3 regions of the Nocardioides marinus genome follow, and region 1 is predicted to be linked to each of the others. Evidence: predicted binding sites of a transcription regulator. Region 1 holds the regulator's gene; each other region holds the start of a gene.
The links. Region 1 encodes LexA, which represses DNA repair genes until DNA is damaged. Its sites were predicted from a motif close to TCGAACANNTGTTCGA; they were not measured.

Region 2: BKA05_RS10635 (DUF6504 family protein) is a predicted target of LexA. The motif match lies at 3,048-3,063, and genes of this name have one in related genera.
Region 3: BKA05_RS14415 (alpha-ketoglutarate-dependent dioxygenase AlkB) is a predicted target of LexA. The motif match lies at 2,383-2,398, and genes of this name have one in related genera.

The regions. Positions count from the first base shown of each region.
Region 1 covers NZ_JACBZI010000001.1:503,439-508,901, reverse strand. The annotation lists gene BKA05_RS02560 (ATP-binding protein) at 1-769, opposite strand, end outside; gene BKA05_RS02555 (hypothetical protein) at 1,044-1,391, shown strand; gene BKA05_RS02550 (LysM peptidoglycan-binding domain-containing protein) at 1,652-2,044, opposite strand; gene BKA05_RS02545 (SDR family oxidoreductase) at 2,268-3,080, opposite strand; gene lexA (transcriptional repressor LexA) at 3,238-3,969, shown strand; gene BKA05_RS02535 (alkaline phosphatase D family protein) at 4,169-5,463, shown strand, end outside.
Region 2 covers NZ_JACBZI010000001.1:2,248,123-2,253,585, forward strand. The annotation lists gene BKA05_RS10630 (DNA polymerase III subunit alpha) at 1-2,963, opposite strand, end outside; gene BKA05_RS10635 (DUF6504 family protein) at 3,224-3,616, shown strand; gene BKA05_RS10640 (SAV_6107 family HEPN domain-containing protein) at 3,662-4,120, shown strand; gene BKA05_RS10645 (hypothetical protein) at 4,187-4,708, opposite strand; gene BKA05_RS10650 (IS30 family transposase) at 4,795-5,463, opposite strand, start outside.
Region 3 covers NZ_JACBZI010000001.1:3,033,134-3,038,596, forward strand. The annotation lists gene BKA05_RS14405 (FtsX-like permease family protein) at 1-1,467, opposite strand, end outside; gene BKA05_RS14410 (ABC transporter ATP-binding protein) at 1,471-2,235, opposite strand; gene BKA05_RS14415 (alpha-ketoglutarate-dependent dioxygenase AlkB) at 2,421-3,047, shown strand; gene BKA05_RS14420 (hypothetical protein) at 3,191-3,334, shown strand; gene BKA05_RS14425 (LemA family protein) at 3,395-3,955, opposite strand; gene BKA05_RS14430 (DUF2207 domain-containing protein) at 3,987-5,463, opposite strand, start outside.

The sequences.
Region 1 (5,463 bases):
CGCGCACGACGACCGTGAGCACGCCCTCCTCCACCGAGACCCTCAAATCGGCCACGGTGCGGGCGTGGTGGACCGCGTTGGTCACGATCTCCGACAGGCACAGCTGCGCGGTGTCGACCACGTCGTCGGCCACGCCCCAGGTGCGCAGCTCGGCAGCCAGGAACGCCCGCGCCTCCCGCGGCGCGGTGGGCTCGGGCAGCAGCCGCAGCGTGGCCGTGCGCCCCGTGGTCTCCACGGCCGGGCTCGCGTCGAGCACCTCCTCCAGGGAGTCGTCGACCGGCCCCGCGCGGCGGGCACTGACCTCGTGCAGCGCCGCGACCGTACGCCGGGCCAGCCCCTCCAGCAGCTCGCGCTGCTCGGGCCCGAAGGTCTGCGGCCGGTCGTAGAGCAGGAACAGCCCACCCAGGCGCATGCTCGTGCCCAGCATCGGGACGACGGCGGCGGCGACGTGGCCGGCCTCGCCCTCCCTCTGGGCCAGCCACGGCCAGCGCTCCTCCAGGGTGCTGAGCGCCGCCAGGATCGGGCGACCGGTGCGGACCACGTCGTTGAGCGGCACGTCGTCGTAGGCGTCGATGTGGCACCAGTCCAGGTCGCTCGCCTGGTCGCCGCCGCGGGTGGCGGAGGTGAAGCGCAGCCGACGCCCCCCTCCCTCGGTCAGCGCCACGGCGACGCGTGCGACGTCCGGCAACGTCAGCAGGTCCGCGACCACGGCCCGTACGACGTCGTCGACCAGGACCGCCCGCTCGACCTCGGCCTCGAGGTGGGTCATGGGCACCGCGGGCGGCTCCGCAGGCGGGCCCGCAGGTGGGCCCGCAGGTGACGGCGCGTCGGCGGCCGCGGTCCGCTGGGCACCGCGGCCCGCGACGTCCGGCTCGTCCCCTCGTCCCTGGGCCACCCAGCCAGGCTAACCCCGCGGCCCATCCCCCATCAGGGTCCTCCTGCCCCTTCCTCGGGCCCTTCGGCCCGTGGTGGGCCACCGGGCGCGACCGCACCGCTCGGCGGTTCGCCCCGTGACGCGTGGGGCGATCGGGGACAATGGCGCGGTGGCTGGGAGCGGAGGGAAGCACGGATCGCACAGCGGCCCGCGCCCCCCGGCACCCCACCGGACCCGTCGCCTGCTGGCCCTCACCGCCGGGGTCACCGGCCTGGTCGTCGCCTGGGGCTACCTGGTCTGGGCGGCCATCGACTTCGGCACGACCGCACGCGAGGGCAGGACCGCCGCCTGGTGGTTCCTCGCCCTGGCCTCCCTCGGCGCGGTGGCCTGCCTCTTCGCCGGCCTGTTGGTCGGGCTGCGGCTGCTGCGCGAGCTCGGCGTCGTCGCCCCGGACCCAGCACCCGGCACCGAGCCCCCCGCTCCGCGACCCAAGGGCGGCAAGCGCGCCGCGCGCTGAGCCTGGCCCCGCCCAGGACGGCCGGTGCGCGAAGGTCTGACTGATATCGGTCGAACCTGCGGGTTCGCGGTCGAAGGTTCGACCGCGCACCGCAAGGTCTGACTGACATCAGTCAGACCTTGCGGCCCGCCCAGCACCACCGAGGGGCGGTCCCGCCGTGGGCCCGCCCCTCGTCTTCCCCGTGGTTTCGCCGGCCGGGGTCGAATCGACCGGCGAAGTCTGTGCGCCCCTTCCGGGGCGGTGCTCCCGTCGCGTCGCGCTCAGCTGTCGGCGGGGACCCGCAGCCGCTGACCGGCGACGAGCATGCCGCTCTCGAGGTGGTTGAGCTGCTGGATGGTCGACATCATGTCGCGGACGTCGCCGCCCTCGGCCCGGGCCGAGGCGATGTCCCACAGGGTCACCCCGGTGCCGACCACGATCGTGTCGGTGGGCACCGGCTGCCCCTTCTCCGAGGTCGCGACCGAGCCGCCAGCGAAGGCCACCGCGATCGCCACGGCCACCAGCAGGCCGACCACGAAGACCACCAGGCGACCGCGCCGGGTCAGGCGCAGACGGCCGTCGGTGCCAGCAGCCGAACGCGGTGCCGAGCGCGGAACCGGACGGGCGGAGGTGCGGGCCGGGAGGTGGACTGCGGGAAGGACCATGGTGCTCATCGGGATCTCCTGGGGAAGGCGGAGTGGGTCTGCGAACCGATGTCTACCGACGACCACCGACAGTCCCGGTCAGGGAGGACCGGGCGGGCCTGGGGCCGACGGCTCGACCACCAGTTCGATCGAACACGTGTACGAGAGTAGATCAGGTGTTCGAACGAGATCAAGGGTTTCTGCGAACAAATGTTCGACTGCCCCTGCGTGGGCCGCGAGCCCACCCACCCCGTCAGCCGCGGCGGAGCGCCCGACGACCCTGGGCGGCGAAGAGCGCGGTCCCCTTGGCGGCGACGCCGGGAGCCAGGGAGATGGTGCGCATCAGGGCCCCGCGCCACACCGGCACCGTCCGGATCACGCGGCCGGTCCCGACCAGCCCGACGGCCGCCTCGGCGATCTCCTCCACCGACAGGATCCGACCACCCGAGTGAACCAGGGCCGCTCCCAGGCCTTCGGGGTCCTGCTCGTCCAGCATGGCCGTCCGGACCCCGTCGGGGCAGATCGCGTGCACCCGCACCCGACGCGCCGTCTCGGCGGCCACGGACATGGTGGCCGACACGGTCGCGGCCTTGGTCGCGGCGTACACGCTGTAGCCGGGGACCGGCCCCAGCCCCGAGAGGGAGGCGGTGTTGACGATGTCGCCGGAGCCGTCGCCGAAGGCCTCCAGCGCAGCGCGCATGCCCCACAGGACACCCAGGAGGTTCACCTCCACCAGCCGGCGCACCTGCTCCTCGGAGAGCTCCGAGAGTCGCCCGTCGTCGCCGACCCCGGCGTTGTTGAACCAGGCGACCAGACGACCGTGCCCGGCCGCCACCTCGGCGACCGTGCGGTGCGCCTCCGGGTCGCGCACGTCATGGGCCAGTCCGGCGACGGCGCCGATCTCCCGCGCGGTCGCCTGCACGGCCTCCCCGTCAACATCGGTGACGACCACGGCGTACCCCTGGGCCACCAGCAGCTCGGCGATCCCGCGGCCGATGCCGCGAGCAGCACCGGTGACCACGGCACTGCGCTGGATGGGGGCGGCGGGGACCGGGCGGGGCGTCATGGCCCGAGTGTGCTCGACACGCCGATTCGAACACATGTTTGATCGCGGACCGGATGAGTCATAGCGTGTGAGCACCACGACGCAGGCCGTGCCACACCCGTGCCGCCGCGTCCGCGGGCGCACCCTGCGGGCCGGTGGTCGAACCAGGAGGACCCCCATGGCGACCAGCCACGACGACGCCGCCCCCGGCGTGAGCGCGCTCCCCGACGGCCCGCCCGACGCCAGCGGGCTCACCCCGCGCCAGACCAAGGTGCTGGAGACCATCCGCGACGCGGTCGCCCAACGCGGCTACCCGCCCAGCATGCGCGAGATCGGCCAGGCCGTCGGCCTGACCAGCACCTCCTCGGTGGCCCACCAGCTGAAGGTGCTGGAGGAGAAGGGCTTCATCAAGCGCGACGGCAGCCGGCCCCGCGCCCTCGAGGTCTTCCTGCCCGAGTCGATGGCCGCACGGCGCGCGATCTCCTCGGCCGACGAGAGCTCCTTCGACGAGACCGGGGTCGGCGACACCCTGCCCGCCGCCTCCTACGTGCCGATGCTCGGCCGGATCGCCGCGGGCGCGCCGATCCTCGCCGAGGAGCAGGTCGAGGACGTCTTCCCGCTGCCCAAGCAGCTCGTCGGCGACGGCCAGCTCTTCCTGCTCGAGGTGCGTGGTGAGTCGATGATCGACGCCGCCATCTGCGACGGCGACTACGTCGTGATCCGCCAGGCCAACACCGCCGAGAACGGTCAGATGGTCGCCGCGATGATCGACGGCGAGGCCACCGTGAAGACCTTCTCCCGCAAGAGCGGGCAGGTGTGGCTGCTGCCGCACAACGACGCCTTCGAGCCGATCGACGGCACCCACGCCACCATCCTCGGCATCGTCACCGCCGTGCTGCGCAAGGTCTGAGGGGTACGCCGGCGGCGGGTGGTCTCGACGCCCGCTCGTCGCTGGCGCTCCTCACTGCTCGACCACCGGTAGGCGCGGGGTCTCGACGCCCGCTCGTCCACCGGGTCGCGGGCGGTCGCCTGGTGAGCACCGGGTGAACGGACGGTGCTCACTCCGGCGAAACCGTCACGAAACAGGGGGCGGCGTCGTTGGATGAGTCGTGACCTCGACGAAGCCGCCGACGACGCCCCCCACCTCGTCCTCCTCCCCCTCCGCGTTGCCCCGCCGCACCGTCCTCGCGACCGGCGCCGCGGGAGCCGCCGCGGCCGGGGTGCTCGGCAGCGGCGTACGCCCTGCGCAGGCCGACCCGACGGGGCAGCCCGGTGCGGCCGACGGGGCCGAGCGCGGGAAGGCGACGCACGAGGTCTTCCAGCACGGGGTCGCCTCGGGTGACCCGTTGCCGCGCCGGGTCGTCATCTGGACCCGCGTCACCCCCACCCCTGCGGCCACGGCCGGCTCGGGCAAGGGCGGGCCGGTCACCGTCACCTGGCAGGTGGCCAAGGACAAGCGGTTCCGCAAGGTCGTCAGCAAGGGCCGGTTCCGCACCAGCGCCGGGCGCGACCACACGGTCAAGCTCGACGCCAGGGGCCTCAAGCCGGACACCGAGTACTTCTACCGCTTCCGCGCCCTCGGCCAGAAGAGCCCCGTCGGCCGCCTGCGCACGGCGCCGCGCAAGCGCGCCGCCCTGGACAACCTGCGCTTCGGGGTCGTGTCCTGCGCCAACCTCGAGGCCGGCTTCTTCAGCTCCTACCGCGGCCTCGCGGCGCGCGAGGACCTCCACGCCGTCCTCCACCTCGGCGACTACCTCTACGAGTACCCCACCGGCGAGTACGGCATGGGCCAGGACAACGTCGTCGTCCGCCCGCACGACCCGCCGCACGAGATGGTCAGCCTCGAGGACTACCGCCGCCGGCACGCCAACTACAAGGCCGACCCCGACCTGCAGGCCCTGCACGCGCGCTACTCGTGGATCCTCACCTGGGACGACCACGAGGTCACCAACGACCAGTGGAAGAACGGCGCGGAGAACCACGACGAGTCCGAGGGTGACTACAAGGTCCGCCGTGCCCGCGCCCACCGCGCGTACGACGAGTGGATGCCGGTGCGGATGGACGGGACCGCTGCCCTGGGCGACGGCACCCGCCTCTACCGTCGGCTGCGCTTCGGCAACCTCGCCGAGGTCTCGATGCTCGACCTGCGCACCTATCGCGACGAGCAGGTCTCCACGCTCGCGCCGACACCCGTGCCGGCGCTCGAGGCCGAGGTGAGCGACCCGTCCCGCTCCATCACCGGCAAGAAGCAGATGGCCTGGCTCAAGGAGTCACTCACCCGCGGCGACCACGCGCCGCAGTGGAAGGTCATCGGTAACCCGGTGATGATCGCGCCGGTCACCTTCGGCGACCTGCCCAACGACCTGATCGACCCCATCAACGACGTGACCGGCATCCTCCCCGG
Region 2 (5,463 bases), 1.7 Mb from region 1:
CGACCGGCCCCACGACCGGCCCCACGCCCGGTCCCGCGCCCCCGGGCGGCGCGGTCGACCGCACGGCCGTGCCGGTCGAGCTCGGCCACCTGCAGCAGCAGGTCGCGACGGGTGACGGCCCCGCGTCGGCGTACGTCGGCGCCGGAGGTGTCCTCCAGGCCGTAGGTCGCGTCGAAGCCACCGGCCAGCACCAGCCGCTCCACGACCGGGCGGGAGACCCGCGCCCGGTGCCAGAAGTCGCTCAGCGAGTGGTAGGGCCGGGCCGCGACGATCCGCTCGACCTCGGTCTCGCTGATCCCCTTGACCTCCGAGAGGGCCAGGCGGATGCCCCAGCGCCTGGTGCCCTCGGGCTGCTGGTCGGTCCACCACGGCGCCCCGGGGCCGGGGCCGGGCCCCTCGTCGAGCACCTCGACGGCGTACTCCCTCCCGCTGCGGCCCACGTCGAGACCGAGCACCTCGATGCCGCAGTGCCGGGCGTCCTCGAGGATCAGGCGCTTGGGGTACATGCCGGGGTCGTGGGTGAGCACCCCGGCCAGGAAGTGCGCCGGCCAGTGCGCCTTGAGCCAGGCCGACTGGAAGGTCGGCAGCGCGAAGGCGGCCGCGTGGGCCTTGCAGAACCCGAAGGAGGCGAAAGCCTCCAGCACCGACCAGACCTCCTCCACCACGTGCATGGGGTAGCCCCGGCCCAGGGCGCGGGGGAAGAACCACACCCTGGTCTCGGCCATGCCCTCGCGGTCACCGAGCGCGCGGCGCTTCTCGTCGGCCTCCGCGAACGTGACACCGGCGAAGCGGCTGATGATCTCGATGACCTGCTCGTGGAAGACCACGACGCCGCGGGTGGGGCCCAGGATCGGGCGCAGGTCGTCGTGGAGGTAGCGCGCGGCCTTCCACCCCTGCTTGACCTCGAGGTAGGGGGTGATCATGTCGCTCTTGACCGGCCCGGGACGGAACAGCGAGATGTCGGTGATGACGTCCTCGAAGGTCTCGATGCCGGACTTGCCGACCAGCTCGCGCTGGCCCGGCGACTCGATCTGGAAGATCCCCAGCGTCCGTGCGGTCGAGATCATCTCGTAGGTCGCGGGGTCGTCGTGGGGCACCTGCTGCTGGTCGTCGAGGTCGACCTCGACCCCCTCGACGCGGCGGATCTCGGCGACGGCGTGGGCCATCGAGGACTGCATCCGGATGCCGAGCACGTCGAGCTTGAGCAGCCCGAGGTCCTCGACGTCGTCCTTGTCGAACTGACTCATCGGGAACCCCGCGAACGACGCCTCCACCGGGGTGCGGTCGAGCAGCGTGGCGTCGGAGAGCAGCACGCCGCACGGGTGCACCGCGACGTGCCGCGGCAGGCCGTCGAGGCGCTCGACGAGCTGGAACATCAGGTCCAGCCGCTGCTCCCCCAACCCGCTGGCGCGCAGCTCGGGCAGCTCGCGCAGCGCGGTGCGGGCATCGCGCGCGCGGATGTGCGGGAAGGCCTTCGCGATGGCGTCGGTCTCCAGCGGCGGCATGCCCAGGGCGGCACCGACGTCGCGCACGGCGTGCCGCACCCGGTAGGTGTCCATCATCGACACGCACACGCAGCGCTCGCCGCCGTAGCGGTCGAGGATCGCCTCGTAGACCTCGGTGCGGCGTGCGGACTCCACGTCGACGTCGATGTCGGGCAGCGCCTGGCGCAACGGCGAGAGGAAGCGCTCCATCAGCAGCTGGTGGCGGATCGGGTCGACCCCGGAGATGCCGAGCAGGTAGGTCACCAGGCTGCCCGCGCCGGAGCCGCGGGCCGCGACCCGGACGCCGAGCTCCTTGATCAGGTCGGTGACGTCACCGACGGTGAGGAAGTACGACGCGTAGCCGAGGTCGCGGATCACCCCGAGCTCGTCGTCGAGGCGCTTCCACACCACCGCCAGGCCGCTGCCGCCGTAGCGGCCGCCGATCGCCCCCTCGCAGCGGGCGCGCAGTGCCGTGTCGGCGTCGGGGTGGTCGGTGGAGAGGGAGAACTCCGGGAAGTGCACCTCCCCCAGGCCGAGGTCGCCACGGGGGTCGAGGGCGCAGCGCTCGGCCAGCGCGCGGGTGCGGGCCAGCAGCCGCGCGGCGTCGGAGGGCCCGCCGCCGGCGGCGTGCGCGACCTCGTCGGCCACCTGGCGCATCTGGCGCCCGGACTTCAGGTGCCCCTCGGCGTTGGTGCGGTCCACGTGGCGCCGGTCCAGGGCGACCAGCCGGCGGGCGGCGTCGAGGACGTCGGCCGTGGCCGCGTCGCGGCGCTCGGCGTAGCGGACCTGGTTGGTCAGCACCGTGGGCAGGCCGACCTCGGCGGCCACCCGGGCCAGGTGGGCGGCCCGGGTCGCGGAGCCGGGCAGCCGGTGGTGGACCAGCTCGACCTGCAGGCAACCGGTCGGCACCAGGGCGCGCCAGCGGGCCAGCTCGGCGCGGACCAGGTCGTCGCGGCGCCCCTCCAGCGCCGGCCCGAGGACCGAGCCCGGGCCGAGCAGGACGACCACGTCGCCGGAGCCGAGCAGCGCGGCGACCTCGGGGCTCTCCGGGTCGAGCACGGGCGTGCCGCGCTCGCCGGCGAGGTGGGTGGCCGAGAGGATCCGGCACACCGCGGCCCAGCCGCCGCGGCCGCCCCCGGGGCCGGCCGCGTGCGCGAGGAGAGTCACCCGCGGCAGGCGCGGGTCGCGGAAGGCGCCTCCGCGCACCGGCGTACGACGGCGGCTGCCGGGCTCCCCTGCCGGGCCGTCGCCCGGCGCGGTCGGACGGTAGGCGAGGTCCACGCCGAGGACCGGGGAGATGCCGGCGACCTGGCAGGCCTTGGCGAACTTCACCGCGCCGTAGGTGCCGTCGCGGTCGGTGAGCGCCAGCAGGTCCATGCCGTGCTCGACGGCCCGCTCCACCAGGCGCGGGGGCAGCGAGGCGCCGTGGCGCAGGGAGTAGCCGGAGGCCACGTGCAGGTGGGGGAACGGGTCGCGCACGGCTCGCTCCTTCGTCTCGTCTCGGCTCGACCCCGGACAGCTCCTCGACCGCTGCTCGCACGCCTCTCAGGGACCCGAGAAGCGTCGAACACGTGTTCGAAGAGGGCGTCAGCGTAACCCCGCTCGAGCGCGGCCGGTCAAGTCCTTGACGGACTGTCGGAGGTCGGGAGTACCGTCGTCATCGTTCGAACATCCGTTCGATCGCACGAGGGTCGAGGGAGCCCCGGGCCACGCGCCCGGGAGGAGGACGGTGAGTGAGGATGCGACGCTACGACGAGCCCGTGGAGGTACGCCGCGGCCCGGTCCCCGGCTGGCCCGGCGAGGGCCCGGCCCAGCTGCTGTGGCGGGGGCGGCTGTGGAAGGTGCGCGCCGTGGTCGCGCACTGGGTGGAGACCGGCCCCTGGTGGCAGCACGCCCACGTGCACGCGGTCATCGGCTCCGAGGAGAGCAGCGCTGAGGGCAGCGCTGGGACCAGCGGAACCGACGGGACCGCCCTGCTCGAGGAGCTGCTCGGCGAGCGGGAGGTCTGGCGGGTGGAGGCCGGCCGCGGCCCCGGCCGCCCCGAGCCCCAGGGACTGCCGACCACCGGGGTCCTCGAGCTGACCCACGACACCGCCGAGGGCCGCTGGCAGCTCGTCGGCTGCACCGACTGACCCGCTGACCGACCCGCTGACCGACCCTGAGACCTGGAGAGACAGATGTCCCCGCAGACCCCGTACCTGCTGCCCGCCACCACCCACTCCTACCTCGCCCGCGCGGCGGAGTCGCTCGCCGAGGCCACCGCCTCGCGCGACGTCCCGACCCGCTACGCCTGCGCCCACGTCGCGGCGCTGCGTGCCGCGGCGGCGCTGCTCGCCGCCCGGGCGCGCCCCCGGCCGACCCGCGGACGACGCCAGAAGAACGCCTGGGTGCTGCTGACCGAGGTCGCCCCCGAGCTCGCGGAGTGGGCGACGTTCTTCTCCGCCGGCGCGGCCAAGCGCGCGGCCGCCGAGGCCGGCTCACGACGTGCCGTCACCGAGCGCGAGGCCGACGACCTGGTGCGCGACGCCGACCGGTTCCTCGCCGTCGTCGAGCAGTCGCTCGGCCTGGTCCCCCACGCCGTCGGTGCCGGCACCGTCCTCCCCACCGGCAGGCTCGTCGAGCACCGCGCCGGCTGACGCCGAGAGTCACTCGCGCACGGCCGAGACGTCACTCGCGCACGGTCGACGTACGAGCGGGGAGCCTCAGACCGCGCCGCGGTCGACCCGGGACCGGGTGGCGCGCAGGTGCTCGGACGTGCTCGGGTGCCACATCGCGACCAGCAGCGCCACGATGAGGGCGATCGCGAGGTAGCTCAGCACCAGGAACGTCGTGGGCGGGTCGACGCGCATGCCCGAGCCGGTCGCCACGACGGTCATCACCAGCAGCACGGTCAGGCAGACCCGCGCCCAGTGGTGACCGTGGGCGTAGAACATCGCGAGCACGGCGATCAGGGCCGCGACCGTCACGAACAGCACGGCGGAGACCGCGAAGAACTGCGGCACCGCGATCGGCCGCTCGTCCATCAGGTAGTCCAGGCCGCGCTGCGCCACGATCTCCCGGGCGTCGCGGTGACCCTCGGCCCAGTTGAGCACCATCCGCTCGCGCAGCAGCCCCACGAGGGCGACGCTGAGCAGGCCGAGCCCCAGGAAGCTCGCCAGCAGCGCCAGCGAGATCCGGTGCGCCGCAGGCGCCTCCACCGGGCGGTCGTCGAGGTCGGTGCTCACGGCCCCGACTCTACGACCCGAGACTCGATGCACCCACAGGGTGCCGACTCCGTCCACGACGTTGTGCAGGTGTTGGGGGGGCGAATTCAGCCGGTCGTCGCAACAGGTGGATCTGACGGTCCGGACAGTAGTGCTTCGAGTTCTTCCGCGGGAGTGCGCCACTTCAGTGTCTTGCGGGGGCGTGCGTTGAGCTGGGCTGCCACTTGGTCGAGCATCCCAGGCCCGTAGAAGGAGAGGTCTGTGCCCTTGGGCAGGTACTGACGCAGCAGACCGTTGGTGTTCTCGTTGCTCCCGCGCTGCCAAGGGGAGTGGGGGTCGCAGAAGTAGATGGAGAGTCCGGTCGCTTCGGCGATCTGGATGTGGTTGGCCATCTCTGAGCCCTGGTCCCAGGTCAGAGATCGACGCAACTGCTCGGGCAGCGTGGCCATCTTGGCCACCATCGCTTCTTGGACGATCTCGGCCGTGTGACCACCGGGTAGGTGCAGCAGCATCACGAACCTGGTGGTGCGCTCGACCAGCGTCCCGACCGCGGATCCGGACTCGGTCGAGCCAAGGATCAGATCGCCCTCCCAATGGCCCGGCACTGCCCGGTCCTCGACGTCTGCGGGTCGTTCGCTGATCATCACCATCCCGGCGAACCGCTGGCGACGTTGATCGGGTTGGCGATGGGGCTTACGCAGCGTGCGCCCGGTGCGCAGGTGGCGTGTCAGTTCCCGCTTCAGCCCGCCTCGGGACTGCACGTACAACGACTGGTA
Region 3 (5,463 bases), 2.5 Mb from region 1:
GTTGCGCAGGGTGTTCTGGCCCGCGAGCACCCCGACGGTGCCGAAGACGCGGCGGAACAGGGCGGCGGCGCCGGCCAGCAGCGGCATCGACAGCAGCGGCGAGGCGGCCGTGACGCCGAGCAGGATCGCCAGCACTCCCGCCCCGACGACCCAGCCCGCGTGGTCGGGGTCGGCGAACAGACCCACCGCGAGCGCGATCCCGCCGAGCACCGCGAGCACCAGCCCGACCACCATGCGTCGGCGCAGCGAGGACTCCGGCAGCGCCACGTCGTCGCGCAGCGCCTGCACCGGCGCGATGCGCCCGGTGCGCAGCGCCGGCACGAGCGCGGCGACGACGGTGACCAGCACGGCGACGGAGTACGCCGCGACGGGCGTGCGTGCGGCGATCACGAGCGGCTGGCCGGACAGGTCGAGGCCGACCTGCGCGAAGAGCGCGGCGAGGGCCTGGGCCAGCACGATGCCCAGCCCCAGGCCGAGGGTCCCGCCGAGCAGCCCGAGGACGAGCGCCTCGACCAGCACCGAGCCCGTGACCTGGCGGCGGCTGGCCCCCAGGGCGCGCAGCAGCGCCAGCTCGCGGGAGCGCTGGGCCACCAGGATCGAGAAGGTGTTGACGATGAGGAAGGCCCCCACGACCAGGGCGACGCCGGCGAAGACCAGCAGGAAGGTCTCGAGGAAGCCGATCGCCTCCTGCAGGTCGGCCGCGTTGGACTCGGCAGCCTCGTCGCCGGTGACGGCCTCGAGGTCCCCACCGAGCACCTCGCGCACCTGCTCGGCCAGCTCCTCCTGGCTCACGCCCTCGGCGGCGGTCACCCACACCTCGGTCCAGGCGTCCTGCCCGCCGAGGAACAGCTCCTGTGCGGTGGCGGCGTCGAAGGCGGCGAGGGTGGCGCCGTTGAGCGATCCTCCGTCGGCGAAGTCGGCCAGGCCGACCAGCGTCGGCTCGACCCGCGCCTGCTCCCCGGGGGTCTGGATCGGGACCGTGTCGCCGACGGCGTACCCCGCACGCTCGGCGGTCCGGGTGTCGACCACGACGTCCTGGGGCCCCTGGGGTGCGCGTCCCTCGACGATCACCAGGCCCTCGCGGCCGTCGACGGCGGGGGCGTCGCTCCACCCCTGGCCCAGGGCCGGCGGGCCGAAGCCACCGACCGGCCGGTCGTCGGTGTCGATGACGTAGACGCCGATCGAGGCCACCTGCCCGTCGGCACGCGCCGCGCCGGGGAGGGCCGCGAGCTCGGCCACGACGTCGCCCGGGACGGTGCGCGAGCCGGGGGGACCGCCGCCCTGGCCGTCCGGCCGCACGACCACGTCGCCGGCGGAGGAGGCGAAGATCGAGTCGAAGGAGCGTTGCAGCGTGTCGGAGAAGACCAACGTGCCGACGACGAAGGAGACGCCGAGCACGATCGCGAAGGTGCTCATCAACAGCCGCACCTTGCGGCCGAGCAGGCTGCGCAGGGAGACGCGGAGCACGGCTCAGGCCTCCTGGGCCGCGGCGTCGTCGCGCGGGGCGGCGGCCTCGGTCATGCGCGCCATGACCTCGAGCACGGCCTCGCGGTCGGGAGAGCGCAGCTCGTCGACGACCCGGCCGTCGGCGAGGAAGACCACGCGGTCGGTGTACGCCGCCGCGACCGGGTCGTGGGTGACCATGACGATGGTCTGCTGGTGCTCGTCGACGCTGCGGCGCAGCAGGCTGAGCACCTCGGCACCCGACCGGCTGTCGAGGTTGCCGGTCGGCTCGTCGGCGAAGACGATCCGCGGCCGGCTGGCCAGCGCGCGGGCCACCGCGACCCGCTGCTGCTGCCCCCCGGAGAGCTGGTTCGGACGGTGGCCCAACCGGTCGTCGAGGCCCACCGTCGCGACCACCTGGTCGAACCACGCGGAGTCCGGACGGCGCCCGGCGATCGCCAGCGGGAGCAGGATGTTCTCCTTCGCGGTCAGGGTCGGCACGAGGTTGAAGGACTGGAAGACGAAGCCGATCTCGTCGCGCCGCAGCGCGGTCAGCGCCTTGTCCTTCAGGCCGGTCAGCTCCACCTCGCCGATGCGCACCGAGCCGGAGTCGGCGGTGTCCAGGGCCGCACAGCAGTGCATGAGGGTCGACTTGCCCGAGCCGCTGGGGCCCATGACGGCGGTGAACTCCCCCGCCCCGATGTCGAGGGTCACGCCGTCGAGCGCGCGCACCTCCGTCTGGCCCGAGCCGTAGGTCTTCGTCAGGTCACGCACGCTGGCCGCCACGGTCATGGGTCCACTCTCGCCGACCCCGGGGACCCGCGCCACCGGGTTCCCCCTGAGAGGACCCCGACCCCGTCACCCCCCCGCTCCCGCCGAGCCGGCGTATCAATACGCCGGCTCGGCACGTCGGCGGGTCACGACACGCCCGGGACTGCGTCGAACACCTGTTCGACCTGCGACGTATCCTGGGGGCCATGGACTTCCAGGGCACGCTCTTCGCCGACCAGCCGCAGGGTCGGGAGTCACTGGTCGGGGCGCTGGCCGCCGCCGAGCGCCACCCGCTGGCCCACGGCGCGTGGGTCGACGTGCGCCGGACCTGGCTGCCGGACCCCGACGAGGTGTTCGACGCCCTGGTCGCACGCGTCCCGTGGCGCGCGGAGAGGCGCCAGATGTACGACCGGCTGGTCGACGTGCCGCGACTGGTCTACACCTACATGATCGACCAGGAGCTGCCCCACCCCGTGCTGACCGAGGCCCGCGACGCCCTCAGCGAGCACTACGCCGACGAGCTCGGTGAGCCGTTCCGCACGGCGGGCTGCTGCTACTACCGCGACGGCCGCGACAGCGTGGCCTGGCACGGCGACACCATCGGCCGCGGCTCCAGCCACGACACCATGGTCGCCATCGTCTCGGTGGGCGACCCGCGCCGACTGATGCTGCGCCCGCGCGGCGGGGGCGAGAGCCTGGCCTTCGAGCTCGGGCACGGGGACCTCCTGGTCATGGGCGGCAGCTGCCAACGCACGTGGGAGCACGCGGTCCCGAAGGTCGCCTCGGCCGGCCCGCGACTCTCGGTGCAGTTCCGACCCTTCGGCGTGTTCTGAGGCCGCGCCCGCCGCGGCCCCATCGAGGATCCCTCAGGGACCGGACCGGTCCGCATCCCCGTCGGGGGTAGCGCAAGGTAAAGGTCAAGGTAAAGGATGACGGCGGCCGACCAGCCCCCCAGGTCGACCACCAGGAGGCGAGCATGGACCAGCCCCGGCCGACGCCGGTGCCACCCGGTGCCGCTCGCACACCCACGCCGGAGGGTCGGGGTCAGCTCTTCCTCGTGGGCATCGTGGCCATCGCCCTCGCGGTGCTCGTCGTCGCGCTCATGGCGCTCATCGGCTGACCGGCACTCATCGGCTGACCCGAGCGGTGCCGAGCCGGTGCAGCACCCGACCCGGCAGCCTCAGAAGGACACCTGCGGCGGAGCGTCGTGCCCCTGCGGGGCGTCGTAGAACTCCCGCCGCCCGACACCGGCGACGCCGGACAGGAACATCCACGGGATGGTCGCGACCAGCGTGTTGAGGGTGCGGGTGGCGTCGTTGTAGTACTGCCGGGAGAAGGCGATCTGGTCCTCGGTTTGCGCCAGCTGGCGCTGGAGCTCGAGGAAGGTCTGGTCGGCCTTGAGGTCGGGGTAGGCCTCGGCCACGGCGTTGAGTCGCACCAGGGCCTGCTGCAGCGCGGCGTCGGCGGCGGCCCGGGCGGCCACATCGTTCCCCCCGGCGGCCTGCGCGACCCCGGCCCGCGCCCGGGTCACCTCCTCGAGGACCCCGCTCTCGTGCGCGGCGTACCCCTTGACCGTCTCGACGAGGTTGGGCACGAGGTCGGCGCGGCGGGTCAGCTGGACGTCGATGCCGCCCAGCGCCTCCTGCGCGGCGATGTCGGCGGTGCGCAGCTTGTTGAAGCCGACGACGACGAAGCCCACGAGGAGCACGACGACGGCCAGGACGATCAGCAGGGGGATCATGGGCCCATCCTGGCGGGCCCCGTCACGGCTGTCACCAGGACCCGCCGCCACCTCCGCCGCCACCGCCGCCACCGCCACCGCCCCCGCTCGAGGAGGAGGACTGCGTCGCGTTGTACGCCGAGATGGCCGAGTCCACGCTCTGCTCGAGGTCGTGGGCGATCCGGTCGGTCCAGGCCGAGCCCGAGCTGCCGGCGTACCACGCGGCCCAGTGCGGGGCCGGCGGGTCCTCGCCGACCTCGAAGCGGTACTTGGCCGCCCACTCCTTGGCGCAGTCGAAGGCGACGGCCCACGGCACGTAGGCGGTGTAGAGGTCGTGGCGATCGCCGAAGTCGAAGCGCTGCTTGCTCGACGGGGTCGACAGCACCCGCTCGAAGCCCCCCACCTCCGACCACAGCCGACGCCCCAGGGAGGTACGCCGGGTGCCCGCCCCGGGCACCAGCAGCGGCGCCGCGCCCACGGCGAGGCCACCGGGCAGCAGCGCCCAGGCACTCATCCCGAACGGGTTGACCACGACCGCGACGACCGCGAGCGCTGCAGCGAGCAGGACCAGCACGCCACCGAAACCGCCCAGCCCCGCCCGCACCACGGTGCCGGAGTCCCGGCCCCACTGCCGCACCGCAGCCTCGAACTCGTCGGTCTCCCGCTTGAGCCTCTTGCCCGCCTCGACGCTCTTGCGGGTGAAGGTGAAGCTGCCGCCGCGCCGGGCCACGCCGATGACCTGACGGGTGACGTCGTCGAGGTCGGCCTCGACCCGTGGGTCCCCGTGGCGCTGGATGGTCCACCCGTCATCGTGCGGGACGAGGGTCAGCGCCCCCCGCTCCGCGGCGTGCAGCAGCGAGGCCACGTAACGCTCGCGGCCGACCCGCTCCCTGGCCACGTAGTAGCCCTGGGCGGGGCCCAGCCCCGCCGGCGGCGCGTAGGTCAGCGGGAGCCCGGGCTGTCGCTCGCGGGCCCGGTGCGCGAGCAGGGCGCCGTAGGCCAGGGCGAGCAGTCCGAGCAGGACGACGACGACCAGCAGCCAGACCCGGGTGCCGAGCACCGGGTCGAGACGCGGCGCCCACGGCAGGGTCTCCTGCGCAGGCGGGGCGGGCAGGTCGAGCGTGGCCGTCACCGTGACGGGGGTGCGTGGGGCCAGCGGGCCGGTCACCACGACGACCCGGTCCGTGCCCCCGCCGACGGCGGTGCAGCCGCCGCGCACCCCCTGGCCCTGGTCGCAGCGCACCTCCCCCAGCGTCGCCGCCGGCAGCCTGAGCGACACCTCGGCCTCGTCGATGCGCTGCGCCCAGCCGCCGGGCACGACGTCCCAGCGCAGCTCGGCGCGCCCGTCCTCGCCCTCGGTGAGCACGTCGGCCAGCTCGTAGGTCAGCCGGTAGGTGTGGGAGCCGGGGGTCAGCGTCACCTCGGCGTCGCCGATGCGCCACACGAGGTAGCGCCCCGCGCCGGAGGACTCGGTCACCCAGTCCTCCCGTGCGCCGTCGCGCAGCACCTCGACGTCGCGGGGCCGCACC